Linked DNA regions of Methylomagnum ishizawai. The protein of the gene in region 1 interacts with the protein of each later gene in a pairwise test. Links are inferred from orthologs where the notes say so. Each region holds a gene or a part of one and is shown in the gene's direction. Other genes may lie near its edges. The genes, in order: K5658_RS19755 and bioB.

Evidence for each region.
Region 2: the proteins of K5658_RS19755 (region 1) and bioB interact in binary tests that used the Escherichia coli proteins (3 or more experiments, as listed by UniProt). The link is inferred for Methylomagnum ishizawai from one-to-one orthologs.

The regions. Positions count from the first base shown.
Region 1 is NZ_AP019783.1:4,365,608-4,374,638, forward strand. The notes cover bases 3,446-6,440. They hold K5658_RS19755 (class II glutamine amidotransferase), read left to right. Parts: upstream 3,446-4,535; coding sequence 4,536-5,345; downstream 5,346-6,440. Other genes in these bases: K5658_RS19745 (efflux RND transporter permease subunit), read left to right, coding at 3,446-4,055; K5658_RS19750 (cyclic nucleotide-binding domain-containing protein), read right to left, coding at 4,052-4,402; yjgA (ribosome biogenesis factor YjgA), read right to left, coding at 5,357-5,914; K5658_RS19765 (SdrD B-like domain-containing protein), read right to left, coding at 6,070-6,440. In the rest of the region: K5658_RS19740 (CARDB domain-containing protein), read left to right, coding at 1-780; more of K5658_RS19745, read left to right, coding at 924-3,445; more of K5658_RS19765, read right to left, coding at 6,441-9,031.
Region 2 is NZ_AP019783.1:542,642-551,627, forward strand. The notes cover bases 3,434-6,383. They hold bioB (biotin synthase BioB), read left to right. Parts: upstream 3,434-4,379; coding sequence 4,380-5,387; downstream 5,388-6,383. Other genes in these bases: K5658_RS02355 (ComF family protein), read right to left, coding at 3,607-4,365; bioF (8-amino-7-oxononanoate synthase), read left to right, coding at 5,387-6,383. In the rest of the region: DNA endonuclease SmrA, read right to left, coding at 1-482; K5658_RS02345 (vanadium-dependent haloperoxidase), read left to right, coding at 818-2,368; K5658_RS02350 (choice-of-anchor A family protein), read right to left, coding at 2,462-3,409; more of bioF, read left to right, coding at 6,384-6,580; pimeloyl-ACP methyl ester esterase BioH, read left to right, coding at 6,577-7,371; malonyl-ACP O-methyltransferase BioC, read left to right, coding at 7,352-8,143; K5658_RS02380 (alpha/beta hydrolase), read right to left, coding at 8,162-8,986. UniProt on the Escherichia coli protein: Catalyzes the conversion of dethiobiotin (DTB) to biotin by the insertion of a sulfur atom into dethiobiotin via a radical-based mechanism.

The DNA.
Region 1 (9,031 bases):
TTCAAGATGGCGGCGGTGAATTCCGCCGAAACCAGCCCGCTCTCGAACGAAGTCAGCGCCACGCCCACCGCCACTTTGCCGGATTTCGTCGCCAGCGGCCTGTTGCTTTATCCCGCCTCCCCCACGCCCGACAGCAGCTTCAATCTGCGCGTCACCATCACCAACCAAGGTAAGGGCAGCGCCAACGGTGGGAAACTCGCGGTCTGGACCCACCAACCCACCGCGCAAAGCTGCAACGCCACGCCCGACAAATCGGTGGACGTCGGCACGCTGGCACCCGGTGCCAGCAAGACGCTCAACGTCAATGGGTTAGCCGCTGGTGTGGCAGGGGCCAAGACCCTGCGCGTGTTCGCCGATGGCAACTGCGCCAGCGCCGAACTCAACGAAGCCAACAACCAAGCCACGCTCTCGTATCGGGTCGGTTCCGCGCCGCAACCGGATTTCGTGGTCACTAAAGTCATCTTGTCACCCAGCCTGCCGACCGCTCAGGGCAGCTTCACGGCGACGATCACGGTCAAAAACCAAGGCACAGCCAACGGGAATGCCGGATATATGGATGTGTGGGCCAATCAAACCACCGCCCAAACCTGTGGCGCGGAAGGCGACGCTTACGCCAGCTTAGGAACCCTGGCGGCAGGTGCTTCCAAAACCGTGACGCTTAACCTGGTTGCGGGAACCGCGGGCATCAAAAGCCTGCGTGCCTTTGTCGATAGCTGGTGTCAAACCAACGAAGCCAACGAGGGCAACAATCAAACGTCCCAGTCCTATACGGTCAAATAATCTGGCGTGGGCGGAACGCACAAGCACTTCCGCCCCACCCAATCTTCCAGCGGGACCGCCTGCCGGGCATCGAATCCCGCCCTTGCCAACCCCCCGCCCATCCGCCATAACACGGGTTCCATCCATCCCCGTAAGGAACCCCCATGCTCGGGCGCATCATCGACGGCTCGGCCCGCAACGCCTTCCTCATCCTGCTGGCGACGGCCTTGGTCGTGGCCTATGGCGTGTACGCCGTGCTGAAAACCCCGCTGGACGCCCTGCCGGACCTGTCCGACGCCCAGGTGATCGTCTACACCGAGTATTCCGGGCAAGCCCCGCAGGTGGTCGAGGACCAAGTGACCTATCCCCTGGCCACGGCCATGCTCAGCGTGCCGCATTCCAAGGTGGTGCGCGGTTTCTCGTTCTTCGGCGCGTCCTTCGTCTACGTGATTTTCGAGGACGGGACCGATTTGTACTGGGCGCGTTCGCGGGTGTTGGAGCATCTCGCCATGCTCGCGGGGCGTTTGCCCAAAAGCGCCGTGCCCATCCTGGGGCCGGACGCCACCGGGGTGGGCTGGGTCTACCAATATGCCGTGCTGGGCGTGCAACACTCGTTGGCGGAACTCCGCGCCCTGCAAGACTGGTTCTTGCGCTACCAACTCACCAAGGCCCAGGGCGTGGCCGAGGTCGCCAGCGTCGGCGGCTTCGTGCGGCAATACCAAGTGGTGGTCGATCCGCGCAAGCTGCAAGCCTATGGCATCGCCTTGGGCGAGGTGGGCCGGGTGATCGCCGCCAGCAACCGCGACGTGGGTGGACGGGTGGTGGAAATGGCCGAGACCGAGTACATGGTGCGCGGCCAGGGCTATCTGCGCGGTATCCGCGATATCGAGGATTTGGTGGTGAAGGCCGAGGGCGGCACGCCGGTCCTGATCCGCGACGTGGCGCGGGTCGAACTCGGCCCGGACGAACGCCGCGGCATCGCCGAATTGAACGGCGAGGGCGAGGTGGTGTCCGGCATCGCCATCGCCCGCTACGGCCAGAACGCCCTTGACGTGATCGACCACGTCAAGGCCAAGCTGGCCCAACTCGCGCCCGGCCTGCCCGCCGGGGTGTCGATCCAACCGGTGTACGACCGCTCGGTGTTGATCCTCAAGGCCATCGCCAACCTCCGCGACAAGCTGCTCGAGGAAAGCCTGGTGGTGGCCTTGGTCTGCGTGGTGTTCCTTTACCACATCCGCAGCGCCCTGGTCGCCATCGTCATGCTGCCGGTGGGGGTGCTGATCGCCTTCATCGTGATGCGCTGGTTGGACATCAGTTCCAACCTGATGAGCCTGGGCGGCATCGCCATCGCCATCGGGGCCATGGTCGACGCCGCCATCGTGATGATCGAGAACGCCCATAAGCACCTCGAACGCGCCGAACCCGGTGCCGACCGCCTGGAACTCATGATCGCGGCGGCCCGGGAGGTCGGCCCGGCGCTGTTCCTCAGCCTCTGTGTGATTACCGTGTCGTTCCTGCCGGTGTTCGTGCTGGAGGAGCAAGAGGGCCGCTTGTTCAAGCCCTTGGCCTTCACCAAGACCTTCGCCATGGCGGGGGCCGCCTTGCTGTCGGTGACCCTGGTGCCGGTGCTGATGGTTTTGTTCATCCGGGGCCGCATCGTCCCGGAACATGAAAATCCCATCAACCGGCTGCTGATCTGGCTGTACCGCCCGGTCATCGAGACCGTGCTGCGTTGGAAGAAATCCACCCTGGCCGTGGCGGCGCTGGCGCTGGCGGCGAGCGTGTATCCCGCGTCCAAGTTGGGCAGCGAATTCATGCCGAGCTTGAACGAGGGTACTTTGCTATTCATGCCCATGAGCCTGCCGGGGCTGTCGGTGACCCAGGCGGCGGCGATCATGCAGACCCAGAACCGTATCCTGAAAGCCTTCCCCGAGGTCGAATCGGTGTTCGGCAAGGCGGGTCGCGCCGCCACCGCCACCGATCCCGCGCCCTTGGAAATGTTCGAGACCGTGGTCAACCTCAAGCCGGAGGAACACTGGCGGCCCGGCCTGACCCTGGACCAACTGGTCGCCGAGATGGACCGGGCGACCCAGCTACCGGGCGTCACCAGCGCCTGGACCATGCCGATCAAGAACCGCATCGATATGCTGTCCACCGGCATCCGCACGCCCATCGGCATCAAGGTGTTCGGCAAGGATTTGGCGGAAATGGCCCGGCTCGCCACCCAGATCGAGGCCGTGGTCAAGACCGTGCCCGGCACCGGCAGCGCCTATGCCGAGCGCATCACCGGCGGCTATTACCTCAATATCGAGCCGGACCGGCTGCAATTGGCGCGGCATGGCCTCGGGGTCGGCGATTTCCTGGAGGTGATCGCCACGGCCCTGGGCGGCGAGACCGTGACCACCACGGTCGAGGGCCGGGAACGCTTCGATGTGATCGTGCGCTATCCCAGGGAACTCCGCGATTCGCCGCAGCGCATCGCCTCGGAAGTGCTGGTGCCGACGCCCGCGGGGGCCATGGTGCCCTTGGGGCAATTGGCGCGGATCGGCCTGGACCGTGGCGTCCCGGTCATCCGCACCGAGAACGCGCTGTTGTCGGCCTATGTGTTCGTGGATATCCGCGACCGCGATATCGGCGGCTATGTGGCGGAGGCGCAGCGGGCGGTGCTGGAACGGGTGCGGTTCCCGCCCGGCTATTACGCCACCTGGAGCGGGCAGTTCGAGTATATGGAGCGGGCCAAGGCCAAGCTGGCGCTGGCGGTGCCGCTGACCGTGTCCATCATCTTCCTGTTGCTGTACCTGAACTTCCGCAGGCTGACCGAAACCCTGATCGTGATGCTGTCCTTGCCCTTCGCCCTGATCGGCGGGGTGTGGCTGTTGTATGGCCTGGGCTACCACCTGAGCGTGGCGGTGGCGGTGGGGTTCATCGCCCTGGCCGGGGTGGCGGCGGAAACCGGCGTGGTGATGCTGATTTACCTGGACCAGGCGCTGGCGGCGGCGCGGGAGCGCTGCGGGCGGGAAGGACGGGCGCTGCGGGCCGCCGACCTCTATGCCGCCATCCGCGAAGGCGCGGTGGAGCGGGTACGGCCCAAGATGATGACCGTGGTCGCCATCATGGCGGGCTTGCTGCCGATCATGTGGGGGACGGGGACGGGTTCGGAGGTCATGCGCCGCATCGCCGCGCCGATGGTGGGCGGGATGCTGTCCTCCACCGTGCTGACCTTGGTGGTGATTCCGGCCTTGTATGCCTGGGTGAAGGGGCGGGGGTTGCCCGTCCGCCCGGATCGAGGCGCTTAGTCGCGGGGCAGGCGCAGGCGTTCGGCCATGGAGCGCATCACCGCCAGGGCGAAGTTCGGAGTTTGCCGCACCAGGAACTGGAAGCGCTTTTCGTTGATCGGGGCCAGCTTGGACTCCACCGTGGCGACGGCCGTGGCGCTGCGCGGGCCGCGGTCGATCAGGCCGATCTCGCCCAGGAATTCGCCCGGCCCGATCAGGTTGACCGGCTTGCCGCCGACGAAGACTTCCACCTCGCCTTCCAGCAGGACGTACATGAGGCCGTCGGAATCCTCGCCTTCCGAGAAGATCGCCGCCCCGGCCGGGAAGGTTTCGACGCTGTCGGTATTCTTGAATAAATCGATATGCATGGCGGTCCCGTTCTGGAGGCCTGGGTTGCGGTGGGCCGGAGTGTACCAGCCCCATTCCCGGCCCGCCATGCGGGAACGATGGACGGCGCGGGGTGGAATCCGGGCGGGGCCGGGGCCGCTTCGTGGCATACTGATGGGCGTTTTCCACAACCTCCCGACCGACACCGCCATGTGCCAATTGCTAGGCATGAATTGCAACGTCCCCACGGATATTTGTTTTTCCTTCGAGGGTTTCCAACTGCGCGGCGGGCTGACCGACCATCACCGCGACGGTTGGGGCATCGCCTTTTTCGAGGGCCGGGGCTGCCGGGTTTTCCTCGATTCCAAGGCCACCATCGAATCGCCGGTCGCCGAATTGGTGCGGCGCTACCCCATCCATTCCACCAATGTCATCGCCCATATCCGCAAAGCCACCCAGGGCCGCATCGCCCTGGAGAACAGCCATCCGTTCCAGCGCGAGCTATGGGGCCGCTATTGGCTGTTCGCCCATAACGGCAACCTGGAAAACTACGCGCCCGCGCTGTCCGGCGATTACCGCCCGGTGGGCGATACCGACAGCGAGCGGGCCTTCTGCCACATCCTCGACACCTTCCGCCGCGAATTCCCCAACGGCCCGCCCGACGAGATCGCCTTGTTCGGGGTGTTGAAGCGGCTCTGCCAGGATATCGCCGCCCATGGCACTTTCAATTGCCTGCTGTCGAACGGCGACGTCCTCTACGCCCATTGCTCGACCCAGTTGCATTATCTGGTGCGCCAAGCCCCGTTCAGCTGCGCCCATTTGGTGGACCAGGACGTGACCGTCGATTTCAGCCAACTCACCACGCCCGAGGACCGGGTCGCGGTGATCGCCACCTTGCCGCTCACCGACAACGAAGCCTGGACGGCGCTGCGGCCCCGCCAATTGGTGTTGTTCCGGGATGGCGCTCCGGTCGAGGGTTTGTAGGCCGGGCCGCGTCAATCGGCTTCCGGCGCCTCCTCGAAATCCCCCGTCCCGTCCACGTCCGCCGATAGGGTTTCCCGGACATGGCGGAACAGCGCCCGCGCCGCCCGTGGCGCTTGGCCCGCTTGGCGCTCGCGCTGGCCGTCGCGGACCAGTTGCCTGAGTTTCTGGCGGTCGGCTTCCGGGTATTCGGCCAGGAATTCGTTCACGGCGGCGTCGCCCCCGGCCAGCATCCGTTCACGCCAACGCTCGCAGGTGTGTTGCAGGCGGACGGCGTCGGCGCTGACCACTTTCAAATCGGCCAGGGCCTGGCGGATGGGTTCGGGGTCGAGGTCGCGCAGCAGTTTCCCGATGTATTTGCGCTGGCGGCGCAGTCCGCCGTGGGCGGTGATGGTCCGGCCCAGCCGCACCGCGTCCAGGAGTCCGGGGGGTAGGTCCAGCCGGGCGAGTTGCTCGGGGGCGAGTTCGATCAGTTCCTGGCCCAGGTCGTGTAGCGCCGCGCTGTCGCGTTTGAGTTGGGATTTGCTGGGGGGGAGTTCGGGTTCGTAATCGTCGGGATCGTCCGTCCACATGGGTTTCATCCGGGTTCGGTAAGCGGGGGGCCACTATAGCAAAGCTCGCGCTTTGTGGCGGCCATGAAAAAGCCCTTTCCCCGCCGGGGGAAAGGGCTTGGGTGCCACCAAATTGGGGCGGGCTCCGGGCCCGCCCCGCTGGCGCAGGCTAGGGCTTAGTGCCCCCAGCCGGATTTATCATCCGACTTGTCGCCCGACTTATCCCCCCAACCGGACTTGTCATCGTCCTTATCCCCCCAACCGGATTTGTCGTCGTCCTTGTCGTCCCAGCCGGATTTATCGCCGTCCTTGTCGCCGGATTTGTCATCCGACTTGTCGCCGCAACTGCCCGCGCCCGATTTGTCCCCGTCCTTGTCATCCGATTTGTCGCCGGATTTGTCATCGGACTTGTCCCAAGATTTATCGCCATCCTTGTCGTCCCAACTGGATTTGTCGCCGGACTTATCGCCCCAGCCGGATTTGTCACCCCAACCGGATTTGTCGCTGTCCTTGTCGTCGGACTTATCCCAGGATTTATCGCCGGACTTGTCGTCGCCGTACTTATCGCCGGAACCCGTGTTGCCACTGGAACACGGATCGTGGTCGTGTTCGCAGTCGCTGCTGGAGCCACCGCCAGACTTGTCGCCGTCCTTGTCGCCGGATTTATCGCCCCAGCCGGATTTGTCGTCGTCCTTGTCACCGGACTTATCGCCCCAGCCGGACTTGTCGTCGTCCTTGTCGCCGGACTTATCGCCCCAGCCGGACTTGTCGTCGTCCTTGTCGCCGGACTTATCGCCCCAGCCGGACTTGTCGTCGTCCTTGTCGCCGGACTTATCGCCCCAGCCGGATTTGTCGTCGTCCTTGTCGCCGGACTTATCGCCCCAGCCGGATTTGTCATCGTCCTTGTCGCCCGATTTATCGCCGGACTTGTCACCGTCCTTATCGTCGTCGTCCTCGTCACAGCCATTGGAGCCCTTGGTGTAGAACCCGGCATCTACGGTCGTCAACGCCTGCCCTATCGCCAGGGTGTAGGAGGTGGTGCGGCCCGTAGTCTGGATCAGATCGCTGTCGATGCCGTCGTCCGCGCCCACGTTCGCCACGGTGAGGGTGTAGCCGCCCGGGGTTTGGAAGCCGACTTCGTAGCAGCCCGCCACCAGTCCGGTGAAGGCGTATTTGCCATCGGAGCCGGTGTTGGTGGTGCGCAGCGCGGTGGTCGAGCCGCAGTTATAGAGGCTGACCAAGACGCCCCCGATGCCCGCCTCGCCGCTCTCCTGCAAGCCGTTCTGGTTGGCGTCGTTCCACACGAAGTCGCCCAGGCTGGCGGTGGCCGGTTGCAACCCGGCATCCAGGTCGTTGTAGGTCTGGCCCGAGGTCAAGGTGACGCAGTTGGTGACGCCGCTGGCGTTGGCATCGCTGTCCAGGGCTTCGTTGCCGCCCAGGTTGGCGGTGGTGAAGACCGGGTAGGTGGCGTCGGTGTAGACACGGATGTAATAGCTGCCCGGCGCGATATTCGGGAAGCCATAGAGGCCGTCGGTGCCGGTGTAGGTGGTTCCCTTGAGGGTGTTGCTGGTGCATTGGTACAGCTCCACCTTGAGGCCGACGATGCCGGTTTCGCCGCCGTCCTGGATGCCGTTGCCGTTGGCGTCGTTCCAGACCCTATCGCCCAGGTTGGCGGGCGGCACGTAGCCGAAGTCCACCGTGCTGTCGTAGGTGCTGTTGGTCGCCAGGGTGACGGCGCTCGGGATGCCGTTGCTATCGGTGCCGCGGTCGCCACCCACCAGGGCGGTGGTCGGGATGTAGCCCAGCGGCAGGGTGGAGCCGTCCACCTCGACGCTGTAGCTGCCCGTGCAAAGGCCGCTGAACTGGTAATAGCCGGGGTTGGTGTTGGTGTAGGTCTGCTCCGTGTAGATGAGGGTGCCGCTGCTGTCCTTCAGGTTGACGGTGACGCCGTTGATGCCGGTTTCGCTGGCATCCTGGAGGCCGTTCTGGTTCTTGTCGGCCCAGACGTAGTTGCCGATCTTGGCGAGGCAGGGCGGTTTGTAGCCGAAGTCGATGCTGAGGTCGCTGGCGTTGTCGGAGGCCAGGGTGACGCTGGCCGGGCTGCCGTTGCTATCCACGCCCCGGTTGCCGCCCACGTTGTTCAGCGTGGGGACGAAGCCGGGCGGCAGGCCGGTGGGATCGACCACCACGGTGTAGGTGCCCGCGCAGAAGCCCCGGAACTCGTAGTAGCCGGGTTTGCCGGTGGAACCGCCGGTGCCGGTGATATCGGTCGCGACGATATTGCCCAGGCCGTCCTTCAACTGCACGGTGATGCCGTCCAGGGCCGGTTCGGTCGAGTCCTGGAGGCCGTTCTGGTTGTCGTCTTCCCAGAGATAGTCGCCGATGACGCCGGAGCAGGGCGACAGGAAGCCGAAGTCGATATCCTGGGCCGTGCTGGTGTCGGTTCCCAGGCTGACCGTGGCGGGGCTGCCGTTGCTGTCCTTGTCGGTGTTGTTGCCCTGGGCCGACGGCGACGGGGTGTAGTCGGTCGGGAGGCTGGCGGTGTCCACTTCCACCGTGTAGTTGTCGGCGCACAGGCCGTTGAACTGGTAGTAGCCGTCCTGGCTGCCGGGGCCGCCGACGCCGGTCACGGTGGTGGCGACGATGGTGCCGGTGGAATCCTTGAGGTTGATGGTGATCCCGTTCATGCCGGGTTCGCCCGCGTCCTGGATGCCGTCGCGGTCGAGGTCGTGCCAGACGTAGTCGCCGATGCTGCCCTTGCAGGGGGAGTTGTAGCCGAAGTCCAGGGTTTGGTCGCTGCCGTTGTTGAGGGTGAACACCACCTGGGCCGGCTGCGGGTTGCTATCGACCGTGCGGTTGCCGCCGACACTGACCGGACTCGCCACCAGATCGGGGTTGAGGGTGGTTTCGTCGACCTTGACGTAGTAGGTGCCCGCGCACAGGCCGGTGAATTGGTAAAGGCCGTCCGGGTTGCCGGAGCCGCCCGGATTGGTGGTGGCGGTGGCGATCTGGTTCTGGTTGGCGTCGAGCAGCAAGACCTTGACGCCGTTGATGCCGGGTTCATTGGCGTCCTGGATGCCGTCGCGGTCGAGGTCGTTCCAGACGAAGTTGCCGAGCGTGCCGGTGCAGGGCGGCTTG
Region 2 (8,986 bases), 3.8 Mb from region 1 along the record:
TCCGGGAACATCGGCAGCCAGCGGGCCAGGAAGCTCTTGAGGACCGGGCGTTGTTCCTTGTTGTTGCGGCCCTTGCCATGGCTGATGAGGGCCAGCCGCACATCGTGGCGCAGGCAATCCTGGATGAAGCGGTGGACTTCGTGGCGGGCCTGCTCCACGTTCAGGCCGTGCAGGTCGAGCATGGCCTCGATATCGTAGCCGCCGCGTTGCAAGCGCCGGAACACGCCGTTCTGGATGCCGCCGCGCTTGAAGCTGAGGATGGCCTCCGGATGCAGCGGCTCGACGAACACGGTGGGCAATTGGTTCTCGTCGAACAGCCCCGCTTCGCGCTGGGCCGCTTCGCGCCGGTAGTCCTGGCCGGGCGTGGGCGCGGCGCGGGGTTTGGACGGGGGGGCGGGGCGGGGGGTGGACAAAGGCTCGACATCGGCCATTTCCTGGCGGAACAGTTCAAAGTCCTCGGGGGGCATGGGCGGTTTGGGCATGGGCGCCGATGGGTTCGCGGGAAGATGTGGCCGAGAGGATAACAAAATTCGGCGGCACCGGGAGTGTGGTCCGCGCCGCCGGGCCGGTCGGGCGGGGCCGGTCCAAACGCTGCTGACCCGGCAGCAGGATATCAGCAAGCGCTGCCCCATCCCTATCGGGAGTGGGCCGGCGGCGGTGGAATTATTGATCGCAATCAATGGCTTGGCATTTGGCATGAATCCTGTTTTCACCAAGGCGGACTGCCGGGTCTTCCCCCGCCGGGATGGGCTTTCCGCAAGCCCTGGCCGGGCGCATGCGCCGACCCGGCCCGCGAACACACCACAACGAGGATTCCATGCACACTTCCTTCCCCCCACGCCTATCCGCGCTGGCCCTGGGCGTCGCGGCTTTGCTGTCCGGTGCCGAGGTCCGGGCCGACGCCGTGACCGACTGGAATGAATATGCCGTCCAGGCCACCAAGGGCTTCGACGGCACGACCGGCACCGGCGTCGCCCTCAATTCCAATCTTTCCACCCGCATCGAGGCGATCCAGGGTCGGGCGGTGTTCGACGCGGTGAATGCCATCGATCATTTCAGCCCCAAGTCCTATTACCACCCAGCCGGCCATACGGGTTCGGCGGCGGCGGCGGCGGCCCAGGCGGCCCATGACGTGCTGTTGGGCCAATTGCCCAATCCCACCGTGGCCGGTGTCGATGCCCGTTGGGCGCAGACCCGGTCTTGGCTGGATGCCAAGCTGGCCCAGTATTTGGCGCAATTGGGCGTGGCCGCGGGCGATCCCGGTATCCAGGCGGGCAAGGATGCCGCCGCCGCCGCCATCGCCGCCCGCAAGTACGACAATGCCGCCGCCGCCGCCACCTATGGCGCGGACTTGGTCCCGACCGCGAATCCCGGCCCAGGGCTATGGCGGCAGAGCAACGCCGGCGCGGTCTATAACGATCCCGAGACCGGCGCGCCCACCGGCTTCGACGCCAGCGGGACGGCGATCCAGGGGCGGCCCGGTATCGATCTCAATTGGCGCGACGTGACCCCCTTCAGCCTGACCACGGCGCAGAAGATCAAACTGGTCGCCGCCGTGCCCTTGTCGCCCGAAGTGGGCAGCCCCGAGTATGTCCAGGAATTGGATTATGTGAAGAACCACGGGCAGGATTCGGCGCATCCGGGCCTGCGTACCGGCGACCAGGCCGCCCAGGCGCTCTATTACAAGCAGGATGCCGAAATCTTCGTATTCGAGGCGGCGCGGATCGCCGCCACCGCGCGGCGCTATACCCTGGACCAGAACGCCAAGCTGTTCGCCTTGTTGGGCAACGCCGTGGCCGATGCCCGCTTCGCCGCCTTCGATTCCAAATACCAGCAGAAATTCTGGCGCCCGATCACCGCCCTGAACGCCGACGCCAGCGGTGCGGTGAACGATTACGGTGCTTGGCACCCGCTCGCGGCGACGCCCGCCCATCCTTCCAACACCGCCGGGCACAGCGCCACCGGGGCGGCGGGTTTCGAGGTGCTGCGGGCTTTCTTCGGGGACAAGGTGTTGCCGGGCAAGGCGGGTGCCGCCACCTTGACCACCCTGCCCTGGCTGGTCGGCACCAATAACGGCACCGGCAACACCCAATCCCGGACGGTGGCGACCTTCAGCCAGGCCCAATTGGAAAACGGCGCGAGCAGGTTGTACCTGGGCGTGCATTTCGGTTTCGACAACCTGCAAGGCCAGTTGCTGGGCTTGGCGGTGGCGGATGCCATCCTGCTGTCCGGCGATCCGGCGGCGGCCGGTTTGAGGGCGCGGGGCGGTTTCCCCGCTTCCCGTAGGAATTTGCAAGATACCTTGTTGGCCGCGCCGGAGGTCTATGGCTATTTCGGGGCCGCGACCCAGGTTCCTCCCACGCCCTAGCGTGGGGTCGGTATCGGGTCGGGTCGATCCACGCGGTTGTCTACGCTGTGGCGCTTGGCGGTGGTTCCTGGGAGCGCGGGACCACCGCCTTTTTTATGCCCGCGGCGGGCGGGCCGGGGTACCGCGCCGGGCGGTTTTCCCAAGGCTCCACAGCAAGGCCGGGCCGAACAGCCAGAATGTCGCCGGTTCCGGTACCGCGACCGGATCGGGCAGGCTGCCCGCGAACAGGAAATTATGGAACTCGATGTTGCCGTTGAAGGATTCGGCCAGCAGTTGCCCGTACATTTGCCCGTAACCGCCGGACACGCTGGCCCAGGGAGCCAGGATGGAGCCGTTCGGGTTCTTGCTGCCGGCCAGGTTCAGCGAGCGGGAATCGAAGAAGTTGTAGATGACGTGGGTCGGGTCGATGCCGTGCAGGGTGACTTGGCCGTTCTGGAAAGTCTGCCCGGTGCCGCCGACGTTGATGAGGACGGTGGAACCGGCGGGGGCGTAGATATCGACGGAGTTGGTATTGGTGATGGCGCCGCCGTCGAGGTCGAACACGTTCAACACGGTGTTGCTGCCGGTGAGGGTGAGCGAGCCGTAATTGTTGGCCGCGCTGCCGTTGGCCGTGAGCGAATCCCAATAGGTGGACAGGGTTTGGTATTGGGTGCGGGCGGCGGCGAAATCGACCAGGGTTTGCGAGAACACGCCGCCGGTGGCGGTGAAACTGCTGAGCGAGGCATGGGCGGCGTAGATCGCGCCGTTCTGGCCGTTGCCGACGCCGCCGTTGCTGGCGGTCAGGTTCCCGGCCACCAAGCGGGCCGGGTTGGGGGAGGCGCTGGGATTGCCGTTGATGTGTGAGGCCACCGAATAATTGCTGACGTTGACGGCACCGCCCGCCGCCAGATTGCCCTCGGTATCGGAGTTGGCGCTGGTGAAATCGCCGAACAAGAAGGCGTTGTAGCCGGAGGCGGGACCGGCGAGGGCGGCGGCCTGGGCGGCCGGGAAGCCCGCGCCCAGCCAGAGGAGGGGCAGGACGATGGCGGGTGTGATACGCATAGGGGACTCCTGGGTTTTTCCTGGGGAACGATGCTTGTTATATCTATATGAATCCGATGGCGTTTTAGGTCCATCGCAGAGGGGATGGTAGACAATTTCCCGTCCGATAGCCAAGGCGATCGCGACAGGCGGTGTTGGAGGCCTAGTCCTCCGGTCCGTGGACGGTAGCCACGGGGCATGGCGTGGATTGCGCCTGGCTAACCCGCCCTGGCACAGGTCCAAACCTCCACCTTTTCCACCCCCGCCCGCCGTAAGGTCCGCGCCAATTCGGTCGCGGTGGTGCCGGTGGTCAGCACATCGTCGATCACCGCCACATGCCGGTAGGCGAGGTCCGGTGCGGCCCGGAACGCCTCGCGGAGGTTCAGCCGCCGTTGCTTGGCCGAACCGAGCGAGGACTGCGCGGCGGTGTCGCGCACCCGGCGGCAGGCGTCCGGCGCGAGCGGAATTTCCAAGCGGGCCGAGACGAAGCGGGCGATTTCCAGCGCCTGGTTGAAACCGCGCTTCCGCAAGCGCCGGGGATGCAAGGGCACGGGAATCAAGGCTTCGGGCGGATCGGCCCGGCCCGCGAGGCTGTCCGCCAGCAAAGTCCCGAGCAAGCGGGCGCAGGCTTGCCGCCGGGCGAATTTCAGCCCCTTGACCAGGAAGCCGACCTCGTTATGGCTGTCGTAAAGCAAGGGCGCATGGGCGGCGCTGTAGACTGGCGGGCGGATTTGGCAGCGCCCGCACAGGCGCGGCGCGTCCGCGGCCACAAGCGAGGCGCAACGCGGGCAGGCCACGGCGATGCGCGGCAGGTCGGCGGCGCAGGCCGGGCACAGGTCCAAGCCCGCCCCGCCCGGATCGCCGCATAACAGGCAAGTGGGTGGATACAGCCATTCTTGTATAATACGCGGCCACCTGTCCGCGCCGACCCCCTGGCCGAGTTGACGGACCCGCGCCCAAGCCGCCCGAACGATCATTCCCGGAGTCCCCCATGCGAGAAAATTCCACCTCAAACTTCAAAGGCTGGCATGACCACCCGGTCGCCGAAATCCGCCACGATTGGCGCGTGGAAGAAGTCGAGGCCCTGTTCGCCCTGCCGTTCAACGATCTGGTCTACCGGGCGCAGACGGTACACCGCCAGTATTTCGATCCCAACCAGGTGCAAATCAGCAGCCTGCTCAGCATCAAGACCGGCGCGTGCGCAGAGGATTGCGCCTATTGCCCGCAAAGCGCCCGCTACGACACCGGCCTGCCCCGCGAGGAGTTGATGCCGGTGGAACAGGTATTGGCCGCCGCCCGGACGGCCAAGGCGCAAGGGGCCAGCCGCTTTTGCATGGGGGCCGCATGGCGCAGTCCCAAGGACCGCGACATCGAGCGGGTCTGCGCCATGATCGATGGTGTCAAGGCCTTGGGGCTGGAAACCTGCGTCACCCTGGGGATGCTGAGCGATGGCCAGACCCGGCGGCTCAAGGACGCCGGTTTGGACTTCTACAACCATAACCTCGACACTTCCGAGGAATATTACTCGGAGATCATCAGCACCCGCACCTACCAGGACCGGCTGGACACTTTGGAACGGGTGCGGCAGGCGGGCATAAGTGTGTGTTGCGGCGGCATCGTCGGCATGGGCGAGGGCGACCGCGACCGCGCCGGGCTGTTGGTCCAACTCGCCAACCTGCCCAAGCATCCCGAGAGCGTGCCGATCAATATGCTGGTCCAGGTCGAGGGCACGCCGCTGGCCGGGATCGAAAAGCTCGATCCCTTCGTGTTCGTCCGCACCATCGCCGCCGCCCGCATCATGATGCCCGAAGCGCGGGTGCGCCTGTCGGCGGGCCGCACCGATATGAGCGACGAGATGCAAGCCCTGTGCTTCCTGGCCGGGGCCAATTCCATTTTCTACGGCGAGCGCCTGTTGACCACGGAGAATCCGGTGGCCGAGGGCGACCGGCGCTTGTTCCGGCGCTTGGGGTTGCAGATGTCGGGACTCGGCGTCCAGTAATGGCCGATTTCCGCGAAGAGTTGCGCGCCCGGCTGGCCGCCATCGAGCGGGACGGGCGGTATCGCCGCCGTCGGATGTTGGAAGGTCCGCAGGGCGTGGACGTGGTGGTCGGCGGTCGGCCGCGGGTGAATTTTTCCGGCAACGATTACCTGGGGCTGGCGAACCATCCCGAGGTGGTCGCGGCGTTGCGGCGCGGCGCGGAGGACTACGGCGCGGGGGCCGGTGCGGCGCATCTGGTGTCCGGCCATGGCCGGGCGCACCACGCGCTGGAGGAGGAATTGGCCGGGTTCACCGGGCGTGAACGGGTTTTGCTGTTTTCCACCGGCTATATGGCGAACCTCGGGGCCATCACCGCCCTGGCCGGGCGCGGTGACACCGTGTTCGAGGACCGGCTGAACCATGCCTCGCTGTTGGATGGGGCCTTGCTCTCGGGGGCGCGGCTCAAGCGCTATCCCCATGCCGACGCGGCGGCGTTGCGGACGGCCCTGGGCGCTGGCGATGCATCCACCCGGTTGATCGTCAGCGACGGGCTGTTCAGCATGGATGGCGATGTGGCTCCGGTCGCGGAACTGGCCACCGTGGCCCGCGATTTGGACGCGGTCCTGATGATCGACGATGCCCATGGCCTGGGCGTGTTGGGCGGGCGGGGCGGTGGCGTGTTGGAACTGGCGGGCCTGGGACAGGACGCGGTGCCGGTTTTGGTCGGCACCTTGGGCAAGGCGTTCGGGACGTTCGGGGCGTTCGTCGCGGGCTGTGCGGAGTTGATCGAATACCTGATCCAGCGCGCCCGTACTTATCTCTATACCACGGCCCTGCCGCCCGCCGTGGCGGAGGCGGGCCGCGCCGCCTTGCGCTTGGCCCGCGCGGAGTCCTGGCGGCGCGAGCATCTACGCCGTTTGATCCAGCGCTTCCGCGCCGGGGCCGGACAATTGGGGCTCGTCTTGATGCCCAGCGCCAGCCCGATCCAACCCGTGGTCTTGGGCGATAACGCCAGCGTGGTCCGGGCCGGGACCGCGTTGTTCGAGGCCGGTTTCCTGGTCGGCGCCATCCGCCCGCCCACGGTGCCGGTCGGCACGGCGCGGCTCAGGATCACCCTGAGCGCGGCCCATCGCGAGGAACATGTGGATGGCTTGCTGGCGGCGCTGGCCGATCTAGCCGCCCAGCCGGGATTCCGGGCCGGAGCCGCGCCATGAGCCGACGGACACCGGGCCTGTATACCGAAACCTTCGGCACGGGGCCGGACCTGGTGATGATCCATGGTTGGGCCATGCATGGTGGCGTGTGGCGGGACTTCGCCGGACGGCTGGCGGAGCGGGTCCGCGTCACCTTGATCGATTTGCCCGGCCATGGCCGTAGCGGCGATCTGGCCGATTTTTCGCTGGACACTGTCGCCGATGCCTTGGTCGCCGCCGCGCCGGCGCGGGCCTATTGGCTGGGCTGGTCCTTGGGGGCCGTGCTGGCCGTGGCCTCCGCCGAACGCCATCCCGGGCGGGTGCGCGGCTTGGTGCTGATGGCCGGAAGTCCCAGGTTCATCGCCGCGCCGGATTGGCCCGGCGTCGCGCCCAGTGCCTTGGAACGGGTCGCCCAGGAGTTGGAAGCCAATTATGGGGCGACCCTCAAGCGCTTCATCGGCCTGCAAACCTTCGGCCTGGACAATGCCCGCCAGTTGGTCAAGCAGATCGGCGCGGCCTTGGACGAATGCGAACCGCCAGCCATCGAAGCTTTGCGCGGGGGCTTGAATCTCCTGCGGGAGGCCGACTTGCGGGCGGCGCTGGCCCATGCGGCGGGTCCGGCCCTGGCGGTGTTGGGGGCGCACGACCGCTTGGTGCCCAAAGAAGCCGGGGCCGCGCTCCGGGCGCTGGTGCCGGGCATGGAGGTGTGCCTCCTGCCCGCTGCCGCCCATCTGCCGTTCGCCACCCATCCCGACGCGGCCGCCGCCGCTATCCTGGATTTCATCGCCCGCCATGAACGCCCATCCCGATAAGCGCTGGGTGGGCCGTTCGTTCGGCGCGGCGGCGGCGGGCTACGATGGCGTGGCCGGGTTGCAGCGCGGAATCGCCGAGCGCTTGCTATCCCGGCTGGCGGCGGACGGGGCGCCGCCCGCCGTGGTGGTGGACGTGGGCGCGGGCACGGGTTATGGTGCCGCCCGCTTGCGGGAGGCCTATCCAGGGTCCCGGCTCGTCCTGCTGGATATCGCTGAAGGGATGCTGCGGACGGCGCGGGAGCGGATCGGACCCGGAGCTTGTTATCTGCGCGGGGATGCCGAGGCTTTGCCCTTGGCCGAGGCTTCGGTCGATCTGGTGTTTTCCAATCTGGCGATCCAATGGTGCGCCGATTTGGCCGGCGTGTTCCGTGAGTTCCGGCGCGTGTTGAAGCCGGGGGGCCGCGTGTTGTTCAGCACCTTCGGCGCGGACACCTTGGCGGAACTGCGCCGCGCCTGGGCCGTGGCCGATCCGGGGCATACCCATGTCAACGAATTCACCGACGCGGCGGAGGTGGGGGAGGCCTTGGCCGGGGCCGGATTCGTCCGGGCCGGGGTCGAGCGCGAAACCCGTCGGCTCCACTACGCCGATGTCCACGCCCTCATGCGCGAACTCAAAGGACTGGGGGCGCACAACATCACCGCCGACCGGCCCCGCCACCTCACCGGCAAGCGCACCCTGCGGCGGATGCTCGACGCCTATGCCGCGCAGGGGGGGGAGGGCGGTATCCAGGCGGGTTTCGAGGCGGTGTATGGCCGCGCCTCGAAACCCTGATGCCGCCCCGGCGGACCCTCACCGCGGCTTGGTGCCGAAGTCCCATAGCCGCTGGCTGCCGACCCGGACGGAAAGCGGGGCATCGCCGGGCTGGCGGTCGTAGTCGCTGGCGGAGAAGGTCGCCACGACCGAATGGCCATCGACGCTCCGCCGCACATAAAGGGACCGCGCCTGGCCCAGCGTGGCTTGCGGCAGGCTGTCGGTGATCGGGAAGGGGTGGTCGCTGTTGAGGGTGAGATCGACCCAGCCGCCCTGGGTTGGGCGGGATGCCGCCGAGGGAGCGGTTCCGGCATCGCGGCGGGCCACGCCCACCACCCGGTTCCCGTCCTGGACGGTCGCGGCGGGAGTGGGCAGCGCCGGGGCGCTATCCACGATGCCCGCGGCCAAGGGTGTCGCCGGTTGCGCCAAGGGCGTGGGCGGTGCCGGTAGGTCGAGCGGGTCGTTTTGCACGGTGATGGCGTCCAAGAGCAAGCGGCCACCACGGCTGCGGTCGAAGTTGAACCGGAAGGTGGTGATTTTGGTCAGGTCGATCCCTTGCAGGCCGGCCAGGGGCAAATAGGCGTGTTGGAAGAGGCTGTGTAACCCCGCGCCCGGAAACAGCGGCGAGTACCAAGGAAAACCGAAGTCCGTGCCCACGGGCCTGCGCAGGTCGATGACATCCTTGAGGGCGATGCGGTTGGACTCGTTGCCGTCCGCGTCCAGCAGGCTCAGGCTGGCGTCCAACTGGGGCGCATCCAGCCAGTCCGGGGCGCAGGAGCCGAGATGGCAGGCGGTGGTCAGGCGCAGGCCGAGGTAGCGGTAGGCGCTGATATCGATGCCGAAGCCGGGGTCGGCCAGGGCGAT